2 linked regions of the Chloroflexus aurantiacus J-10-fl genome follow. The protein of the gene in region 1 interacts with the protein of each later gene in a pairwise test. Links are inferred from orthologs where the notes say so. Each region holds a gene or a part of one and is shown on either strand. Other genes may lie near its edges.

Region 1 (4,309 bases):
GAGGTGGAGACACACATCATCACCGGCGAGGCGATGGCAATTCAGAACCTGATCCGGAGCGTCGAGCGGGCGGGTGTGCAGATTGATGATCTGGTCTTACAGCCGCTGGCTGCCGCCGAAGCGGTGCTCAGCGATGACGACAAAGAGCGTGGCGTGATGCTCATCGATATTGGCGGCGCCACCACCGATCTCGCCATTTTTGCCCAGGGCGGGGTATGGCATACCGGAGTAATCCCGGTTGGTGGGCAGCACTTCACCAACGATATTGTTTATGTCTTGCATACGCCGCCGAATACCGCCGAGTATTTGAAACTGCGCTACGGCAGCGCCATCGCCGGTAATCCGCCCGCGCCGGGTGATGAGAGTGATCTCATCGATGCGGAAACATTGACGGTAGGTGAAAAGCAACAGATCAGTGCTCATCTCTTGAAACAGGTTCTACAGGCACGTGCCGAAGAACTTATTGAGCTGATCGTTGCTGAAGCCCGTCGGAGCGGATACGAAGGCATGCTTCCGGCCGGCATTGTCTTGACTGGAGGTGGGGCACAGCTCAGTCGCTTCGACGATCTTCTGCGTGACGACCTGGGATTACCGGTACGAATCGGTATTCCGGGTGGGTTGGGGGGTCTCACCGACTCACTCGACTCACCGGCATATGCGACGGCTGTTGGGCTTTTGCGATGGGGAGTGCGTTACGGCGGGCGGCCGCCTGAGCAGTCCTCGTCTGATGATACGAGTTCACTTTACGAGCGCTTCCGCCGCTGGTTGCGCGAATTATTGCCATAACTACCAGTTCAAGGAGGGTTACACATGGTTGATCGCAGTAGCAATGGCTTCTCGTTGGAAGACTTCGCTCAGATCAAAGTCATTGGCGTTGGCGGCGGCGGCAGCAACGCAGTTGATCGCATGATTGCTGCCGGCGTACAGGGAGTTGAGTTTATCACGGTGAATACCGATGTCCAGGCTCTGATGCACTCGCTGGCGCCGGTGCGGATTCGGATCGGCGATAAACTGACCCGTGGTCTCGGCAGTGGTGGTAATCCGGTTATCGGTCAGAAAGCTGCCGAGGAGAACCAGGAAGACATCTACGAGCAGTTGAAGGGGGCCGATATGGTCTTCGTCGCTGCCGGGATGGGTGGCGGTACCGGTACCGGTGCATCACCGATCATTGCCGGGATTGCCCACGATCTCGGTGCGTTGACCGTTGGTGTGGTGACACGCCCCTTCACCTTCGAGGGCAATCATCGCCGAAAGGTCGCTGAGGCCGGGATCGAGCAGTTGCGTCCGGTTGTTGATACGCTGATTGTGATACCCAACGACCGTCTGTTGCAGACGGCCAGCAAGAATACGACCTTCCAGCAGGCGTTTCAGATGGCAGATGATGTTCTGCGCCAGGGCATTCAGGGTATCTCGGACTTGATCACGCAGCGTGGCTTGATCAACGTGGACTTTGCCGACGTTAAGACCATCATGGCCCAGCAGGGTTCGGCGCTGATGGCGGTTGGCTTCGGCAAAGGCGATACGCGAGCACTCGATGCCGTGAATCAGGCGATTGCCAGCCCATTGCTTGAAGTGAGTATTGATGGCGCCAAAGGCGTGCTCTTCAACATCACCGGTGGTGAGGATTTGGGGATTATGGAGGTTTACGAGGCTGCGGATATTGTGGCCAAGCAGGTCGATCCCGACGCAAATATCATCATCGGCGCGGTGATCGATCCAAACTTCCCGCCCGGTGAGATCAAGATTACCCTCATTGCTACCGGCTTCGATGTCAATCGTAGCTCGAATGTGCAGCGCACCCGCTCGTACCCGACGGTAGCGACCAGCACCGGCCAGGCGACCGGTCAGATTGGCAGTCAGGTAACCCAGCAGCGGCCACGCCAGCCGGCCCAGACCCCGACGACACCGCCGGTGCAGCCGGTACGACCGGCGATCACGAACGATGATCTCGATATTCCGCCCTTCCTGCGCGGACGTGATCGCAATCGCCAGCGTTAAGCGTATGGACAGCACGCGAAGCAAGGGTGGGTGAAGAAATGTCTTCACCCACCCTGTGCGGTAAATATGCTGTATCAGGTCGCTTCGCTACCTGCGCTGCTCAACGGAGTGTAAACCCCAGCATCAAGGCCAGGTCGCGTACTACTGCCTGAGCTGAACTCACATCACGGCCTTCTTTTGCACCATCAATGATCATACCGGCCATCGTATGCAGAACGGCCAGGACGGTTGGGGTGTCAAGATCATCGTTCATTGCGGCGATGACGTCCTCACGGCCACGGCTAACGTCGAGCGGGCTATGCGAGCCGCCGGTGACACTCAGCGCCTGCCGCAGATCGGCAGCGTATTGCTCGAAGCGCACGAGGGCATCGCGACGGTAATCAAAATCTTCGCGGTAGTGTTCACTCAGCAAATACCAGCGGATCGCATCGGGATGGTGCTCGCGTAAGGCATCGCGGGCAAATACCAGATTCCCTAGCGACTTACTCATCTTTTCACCGTCGAGCCAGACCAGGCCGACGTGCATCCAGAAGCGGGCAAAGGGCCGTTTGCCGGTTGCCGATTCACTCTGGGCAATTTCGCATGAATGGTGGGGAAAGATCAGATCAGCTCCACCGCCGTGAATATCGATCTGCTCACCCAGGTAGCGTTGCGACATTGCACTACACTCGATATGCCAGCCTGGTCGCCCCAGCCCCCATGGACTCTCCCATTTCGGTTCGTCGGGATTGCCACGCTGCCAGAGCACAAAGTCAAGGGGATCGCGTTTATTGGGGTCATGCGGGTTATTCCCTCTCTGGTTGGCGATGGCGAGCAATTCGCTATAGCCCATACGGGCCATGCGACCAAAGTCGGGGTCGGTTTGAATACTGAAATAGACATTGCCATCAACAACGTAAGCGTGACCCAGCTCGATCAGTCGCTCGATGATGGGGATCATGGTGCCAACCTCTTCACTAACCCGCGGGAAGAAGGTTGGGGGTAAGATATTCAGGTCGGCACAATCGGCCCGGAGTTGTCTGATCTGACGTTCGGCCAGCTCATCCCATTGCACGCCATCACGGCGGGCGCGCTCAAACAGCGGATCATCAACATCGGTAACATTCTGACAGTAGCGCACGGTCGCCCCTTGCCACTGAAGGTAACGCACCAGGACATCAAAGACAATGAAGGTACGAGCGTGACCCATGTGGGTAGTGTCGTAAGGGGTGACGCCACAAACATACAGCGTAACGGGCCGGTCGGTCGGTACAGTGAAGGTTTCGCGGGTTCGTGATAGCGTACTGAAGAGCTGCATAGGAACTATCCTTTACTGAAACCATCCAGGATGGTTAGTTCGAGTCTCATATAGTATGGTACCACTACTATTGCTCAGACAGATATTGTTGTTTGATGCAAATCATGGGGTGACAACCGGTACCTGAGCTGCGATAGCGGGATCAACTTCAAGCACTGTTGCCGACATCCAGCCACTCTGCCCATCACTGAGGCGCACCAGATACCAGTTGGCCCGTTGTCCCTCCAGGATAACTTCGGTGTTGACGGGGAGAACGGTAATGACCTGAAACGACGTGCCCGGGCCTTGCCGCACGTTTGCTTCCACGCTCACCCGTCCGCGCAGAGGATTGATGGTTGGAGTGATCGTGGGTGATGGGGCCAGCACGATGATCACCGATGTACGAACCGGCTCTGGCGTGACCGGTGTCACCGTCGGCAAGCGCGGGATGGTCGGGAAGGGGCTGGGAGTTGGGGGAAGGGCTGCTGCCAGATCAATACAGGCCGAGAGGAGAACGAGGCATCCCAGCCACAGACAGCTACTGGTCAGGTAAAAAATTCGTTGTCTCATAGGCGTACTCGCTATCATCGAACTTCTTACCTGTATCATACCAATCCCGGCAGGAACATGCATGATAAAGAGCGTCTGTGTGGCGACACAGACGCTCTTTGTATTTGGTCGGGGCGAGTGGATTTGAACCACCGACCTCCGCGACCCGAACGCGGCGCTCTACCAGGCTGAGCCACGCCCCGTATTGTGAGAGCCAGACAACTCTCGCTGGTGCCGAAGGTGGGACTTGAACCCACACGGGGGTTGATCCCCAGCGGTTTTTGAGACCGCCGCGTCTGCCATTCCGCCACTTCGGCGCGACATCGCAGATTATAGCAGTCAATGGCCGGTTCGTCAAGGATAGCACGGAGTGTGTGCTCGGGAACGAACAGCCATGTTGAGCGTATGCGGAAGATGGAACGTAAAGATGGCCTGAACGCCATCACCCCTAATCACACGCACGTAAGCTGCGTTCGTTCATAAAAC
Region 2 (5,700 bases), 2.9 Mb from region 1 along the record:
GACCGGAGTTTGTCAGCGACGTGTTGCAAGTACTGCAACAATCGGCTCTTCTATCATAGCAAAATATCTGTTCACAAATGTGGATTTTAACCTGATAAATTAAAGCATTTTTTGGCAAGAGAGGTTGAGAAGGTTGAGACAGACTTCGACCTGGAAAAGCGGAGGTTCAGGTCAGGCGGGCTAAAGCCCTACCGGACAGCATTGAAGTGCCGGCGGGGCTGGAGGTCATGCAGGCTGAAGCCCTCTCTGACGGCATGGAAGTGCCGGCGGGGTTGGGGGTCATGCGGGCTGAAGCCCTACCTGACAGCGTGGAAGCCCCTGCGGGGCTGCTATGCATTACCCACATGTCGCGCTGCGTTAGGCCGGGCTGCACGTGCTCCCCGTGACGCAGGCTTCCAGCCTGCGTGGAGGCATTCCTCTCCACCGCTGTCAGGTGCTGGCCGTGGCCGCTGGTGCGCAGGCACGAATCTCGTACAACGAAACGTCTACGCGCAGGTAGCGCATGCATGCCGGACCGACTCGATGATCGGTATGAGCACATTCAGCCTCCCCCGCTGACCTTACCGTTGTGCGCTCTGCTGCGCATGCCGGACCGACTCGATGATTGGTATGAGCACATTCAGCACCGCCGTGACCAGGATGGGGAACGGTATGCCACGCGCCGGATCGTGAGTACGGCTGCTGCGGCAGCATGGCTGCCGCACTCCAAACTGCGCGACACGCGAATGCCAAGCGGGTACGGCAATCCATCCAGCACGTGCCGGCACGGCTGGAGCAGCGCGTTGCCACTGGGCCAGTCGTCCACAACAGCACCCATAGCGATCATCCCCGCCGATACGCACGTGGTTGACACCAGTTATGGGTAATGCATAGACGGGGCTGGCGGCACCTTTCTGCGCCGCCAGCCCCGCCGGCCTTCCACGCATTGAGGCAGGGTTTTAACCTGCCGAGACGTGACACTTACTTACCCTCGCTCAACGCCTCAGCCAGCAGACTGATAGCCGCTGCACGGGGAAGCGAGCGTTGTTCACCGCGTTGTAAATCTTTGATCACAACCTCACCACGGGCCAGTTCGTCGGGGCCGAGGACCAGAGCAAACCGCACCCCACGCCGGTCAGCCTCCTTGAACTGTTTACCGATGTTCCCTGGTTCAAGTGCGATAAGGGTATTGATACCTGCTGCCCGCAGCTCAGCCGCCAGCCTCAGACTCTCGGCAACCTGTTCTGCGCCGAACAACGTCACAAATGCGAGAGCCGTTGTCTGCGGACGCGGGCCGAGGTTTAGCTCGATCATCACATCGTGCAGGCGGTCAATACCGAAGGCCAGCCCAACCGTAGGAATGTTGCGACCGGCAAACAGCCCGATCAGGTGATCGTAGCGACCACCTCCAAGCAGTGAACCCTCCGGCCAGTGCGGGGTAATCGCCTCAAAGACGACTCCTGTGTAGTACGAAAGACCGCGCGCCAGGCGAGGAGCCACCCGATACTGCTCAGCCGGAACCCCCATCGCCATCAGACCGTCCAGGACGGCACGCAGATTGGCAATCGCTGCTACTGCTCGCTCATCGGCGGCCAGTTTTTGGGCAAGTGCATCCAGAACTTCATCTGCCGTACCATCAATTTGTACCAGCTCCAGAATCTGGTCAGCCGCAGCAGGAGTCACACCAGACTTGATCAACTCAGCCCGCACACCATCAGCGCCAATCTTGTCGAACTTATCGATGGCACGATAGACACCGCCGGCAGCCTCTTCGGACAAACCGCTCACACGGGCAATACCACCGATGATCTGACGGTGATTTAACAGCGTGACAAAACCGGGAAAACCAAGCGCAGTCAGGGCTTCACACAACATCGCCACAATCTCGGCATCGGCCAATGGCGAGGCACTCCCGACAATATCGAGATCAAACTGGTAAAACTCTCGATACCGACCACGCGCGGGGCGTTCACCGCGATAGCTCGGCCCATACGCATATCGGCGCCAGGGTAATGTTAATTGCCCGGCGTATTGAGCAGTCACACGCGCCAACGGCACCGTCTGATCGTAGCGCAGAGCCAGACGGCGGCCACCATGGTCTTCAAACCGGTAAATCAGCTTTTCTTCATCACCCAGCTTGCCTTCCAGCGTCTCGGCATACTCGATGATCGGGGTCTGCAAAGGCTCGAAGCCGTGACTTTCACTAATGCGCGTCAGCGTATTGACGATGTATTGCCGTAGCATCATATCTGCCGGCAGATGATCGCGCATTCCTTTAACATTTTGAATCGGCGCCATACAACTCTCGTCTGTGTACAAAGAGGAATCTCGAACTCGCAGGTGTCATCCGGTAACGTTGCGTGCTGGTATTTCTTGTTCTACCGTGTTCAGTGGCACACTATGCCGACCGGCCAACTGACCACACGCCGCAGCAATTTCTACCCCTCGCTCAACCCGCACGGTACAGGGAATGCCGTAATCGGTCAAAATTTGCTGAAACGTCGTCACACGCTCCCACTCTGAACGGCCAAGCGGCGTGCCAGGAACCGGGTTCCACGGTATCAGATTGACGTGAAAGAGCAGCGGACCACGCGGTGCCGAATGTCGGAGCAGGCGGGCTAGTGCGATTGCCTGATGCGGATGGTCGTTTTTGCCTTGCAACAGCACATACTCGAAAGAGACTCGCCGGCGCGTTTTGGCAATATAGTTGCGGGTGGCAGCCATCAGATCGGCGATTGGATAACGCCGATTGACCGGCATCAATTCGCTGCGCAGAGCGTCATCGGGCGCATGCAGCGAAATTGCCAGATTGATCGGTAAGCGTTCATTGGCCAATCGCTCGATCCCCTTGACCAGCCCTACAGTGGAGACGGTCATACTGCGGGCACCGAGGTTAAACCCCTGCGGATCGTGCAATCGCTCTACCGCCTGCCACCAGCGGTCGTAGTTGGCAAATGGTTCACCCATCCCCATAAAAACAAGGTTACTGACGCGACCGGTCGGACCGGCCATACCCATCGCCCGTAGCTCCTGTGAAGCCCAAATTGCCTGAGCAACGATTTCGCCACTGCTCAGGTTGCGCAGAAGACCGAGCTGACCGGTGGCACAGAAGACGCAGCCCATACCGCAACCGGCCTGCGTTGACACACATACCGTTGAGCGGTCGGGATAGACCATCAATACGGTTTCAACAACAGCACCGTCGGGCAAGCGGAAGAGGGCCTTACGGGTCATCCCATTGTCACCGATCTGCACCTGTTCGCAGCGGAGAGTCGAGAACGGTATCTCGGCGAGCCGGGAACGCAGAGCGAGCGGCAGATCGGTCATCTGATCAACCTGGCGGGCAAGGTTGACATACAGATGCCGGTACAGTTGACGGGCACGAAAGGCCGGTTCTCCCCAGCTTTGCAGGAGTTCGGTCAGTTCAGACAGGTTGTAATCATACAAACAGCGTTGTTCCATAGCATAGTGCATTGTACCACGTTGCCGTAAGGCGAGCGCAGCAGTTTGTTACCAATGGGAACCAAATCGCACGTGCCGGCGTTTCAGAGTCGGTAGTTGTTTAGTGAAAGAGGAAAACAAATGCTGCGTCGAATCATCTTACTCGTTATCGCCGGACTGATGTTGATCCTTACTGCCTGTACCACGGCAACCCCGACACCACGAGCAGGGATCGTAACTATTGAGCGGGTTGATTTTGCCGTGCTCGAATCCAATCCACCCCAGGTGCAGGCACATATTGTCGGGTACCTGGGAGATGGCTGTACGACGTTTGCCGGAATCAATCAGCGCCGTGAGGGTAATGTCATCACAATTACGATCAATGCCGCTCACAGCGGCGCCGAAGTTTGCCCGGCGATTGCGCCGTTGCTCGATCAGCGGATCATGCTGGAAGGGCCTTTTACAGCCGGTCAGTACACCGTGATCGTCAATGGGGTCGAGTATCAGGTGACGATCTAGTGCCTGGACAGACAATGTCGGGCGGGTTGGAAGCCCGCCCGACATTCACTATTGCGACAGTATAGGCCGGTTCTCCAGCACTACAAAATACGTTTACCTAACGCTGACAAAACCAGATCGACGGCCAACTGCGCAGTCGCGTTACGCTCATCGAGGATCGGATTAACTTCGACCACATCCAGACTACGCAGCGCACCACTCTCGGCGATCAGTTCCATCGCCAGATGTGATTCGCGAGCCGAAATCCCACTGCTTACCGGTGTACCCACACCGGGCGCCTCGCGCGGATCGACAACATCGAGATCAAAACTGAGATGAAATCCTTCAGTACCGGTCGTGGCAATTGCCAGCGCCCGCTCCATCACCGTTGCCATCCCACAGCGATCAATCTCGTGCATGGTAAAGACGGTGATCGGCGAAGCGCGCAATGCTTCCCGCTCCAGCGGATCGAGATCGCGCACGGCAATCAATACGACGTGCGCCGGATCGAAAGCCGGTATGCGACCGGCAAAACCGGTGAGCGTCGGATGCCCGCGTCCGGTTAACACAGCCAGCGGCATGCCGTGAATATTGCCACTCGGTGTCGTGTGTTCATCGTTAAAATCGGCGTGGGCATCAATCCAGATCAGACCAAGTCGTCGCTGCCGCGCACTCCCACTGGCGGAACCGATAGTTAAACTATGGTCACCACCCAGAATGAGGGGCAGCATCCCCTGCTGGACAATATCGGCCACCTGCCGGGCCAGCCGCCCACACATATCGGCAATCGGCTCAAGATAGCGCAGGCGTGAATCAGGTGGTGGCGGTGGGGTCGTCTCGACCATCGGCACCGTCAGATTGCCGAAATCAACCACCTGATAGCCCAACTCGCCCAGTCTTCGGCTCAGACCGGCGTAGCGAATGGCACTCGGCCCCATATCGACGCCACGCCGTCCGGCTCCAAGATCGATGGGAACGCCGAGAATTGCAATCTGTGATCCACTACTCATGAAGGGGTCGACTCCTCCTGGGCATCCGTCTTCAGCGAGAGGGTCTCTGGCGGGCCGAAGAAGACTTCGAGCACACCATTGCGGAAATAGGCCCGCCGTGCCGGACGTTCGGCCAGCGTCGTCGGCAAGAGCATATCACGGCGGAAATTGCCAATCTCGATGAACAGCTCATCACCGCGCTTCGTCATCGACACCTTACCGATCTCGACGTGCGGCAACGGCAAGCGCAGCACATACTCATCGCCCTGCTTGACAATCTCCTGGGTTTTACCGATGAAATGGACTTTCACCGGATCATCATCGCCGAACAGACGACGACCAACCATGGCCAAATCTTCAATACCGGCCAGATCACGCGCAAAGTAGGGGCTTTCCCAAATCGGCAAGGGGCGGAAGAGATCGTAGACCATTTGCCGATAACCCTGCTGAATACGGGCCAACTCCTGCATAAAAGCGCCTTCGACCTGATCGACCGGCAGCACCCGATTGAGCACGACTCCATCAACCGGATAGCCGAACAGCGCCAGATAGGTCGAGGCACGCTGCGCCTCTTTAATCACCATCCGCTCAGGGTTCACCACCAGGCGATAAGAGCTGATCTGTGGATCGGTCAGGGTTGCCCGCAGCGCTTCGACACCTTTTGTTAGTCGTTCAAGCTTGGCAAAGACATCGGTTGCCGGGACTAATTGTTTGACCAGTGGACGCGCCACCTTCAATGTCGTCGGCTCCCAATCCATCACCCGCGCTGCGTACCATTGAAAGGTTTCGGGCA

Evidence for each region. Proteins that work in one complex are often made in the same cells at the same time.
Region 2: the proteins of ftsZ (region 1) and rlmN interact in binary tests that used the Escherichia coli proteins (3 or more experiments, as listed by UniProt). The link is inferred for Chloroflexus aurantiacus J-10-fl from one-to-one orthologs.

Annotation. Positions count from the first base shown.
Region 1 is NC_010175.1:1,021,008-1,025,316, reverse strand. Bases 1-2,904 are described here. They hold ftsZ (cell division protein FtsZ), read left to right. Parts: upstream 1-810; coding sequence 811-1,998; downstream 1,999-2,904. Other genes in these bases: cysS (cysteine--tRNA ligase), read right to left, coding at 2,099-2,904; ftsA (cell division protein FtsA), read left to right, coding at 1-786. In the rest of the region: more of cysS, read right to left, coding at 2,905-3,295; CAUR_RS03890 (SH3 domain-containing protein), read right to left, coding at 3,398-3,844. UniProt on the Escherichia coli protein: Essential cell division protein that forms a contractile ring structure (Z ring) at the future cell division site. The regulation of the ring assembly controls the timing and the location of cell division.
Region 2 is NC_010175.1:3,945,265-3,950,964, reverse strand. Bases 1,389-4,277 are described here. They hold rlmN (dual-specificity RNA methyltransferase RlmN), read right to left. Parts: upstream 3,454-4,277; coding sequence 2,323-3,453; downstream 1,389-2,322. Other genes in these bases: rocF (arginase), read right to left, coding at 4,020-4,277; CAUR_RS15455 (hypothetical protein), read left to right, coding at 3,562-3,939; hisS (histidine--tRNA ligase), read right to left, coding at 1,389-2,277. Outside these bases: CAUR_RS15470 (hypothetical protein), read left to right, coding at 507-866; more of hisS, read right to left, coding at 961-1,388; more of rocF, read right to left, coding at 4,278-4,928; CAUR_RS15445 (ArsA family ATPase), read right to left, coding at 4,925-5,700.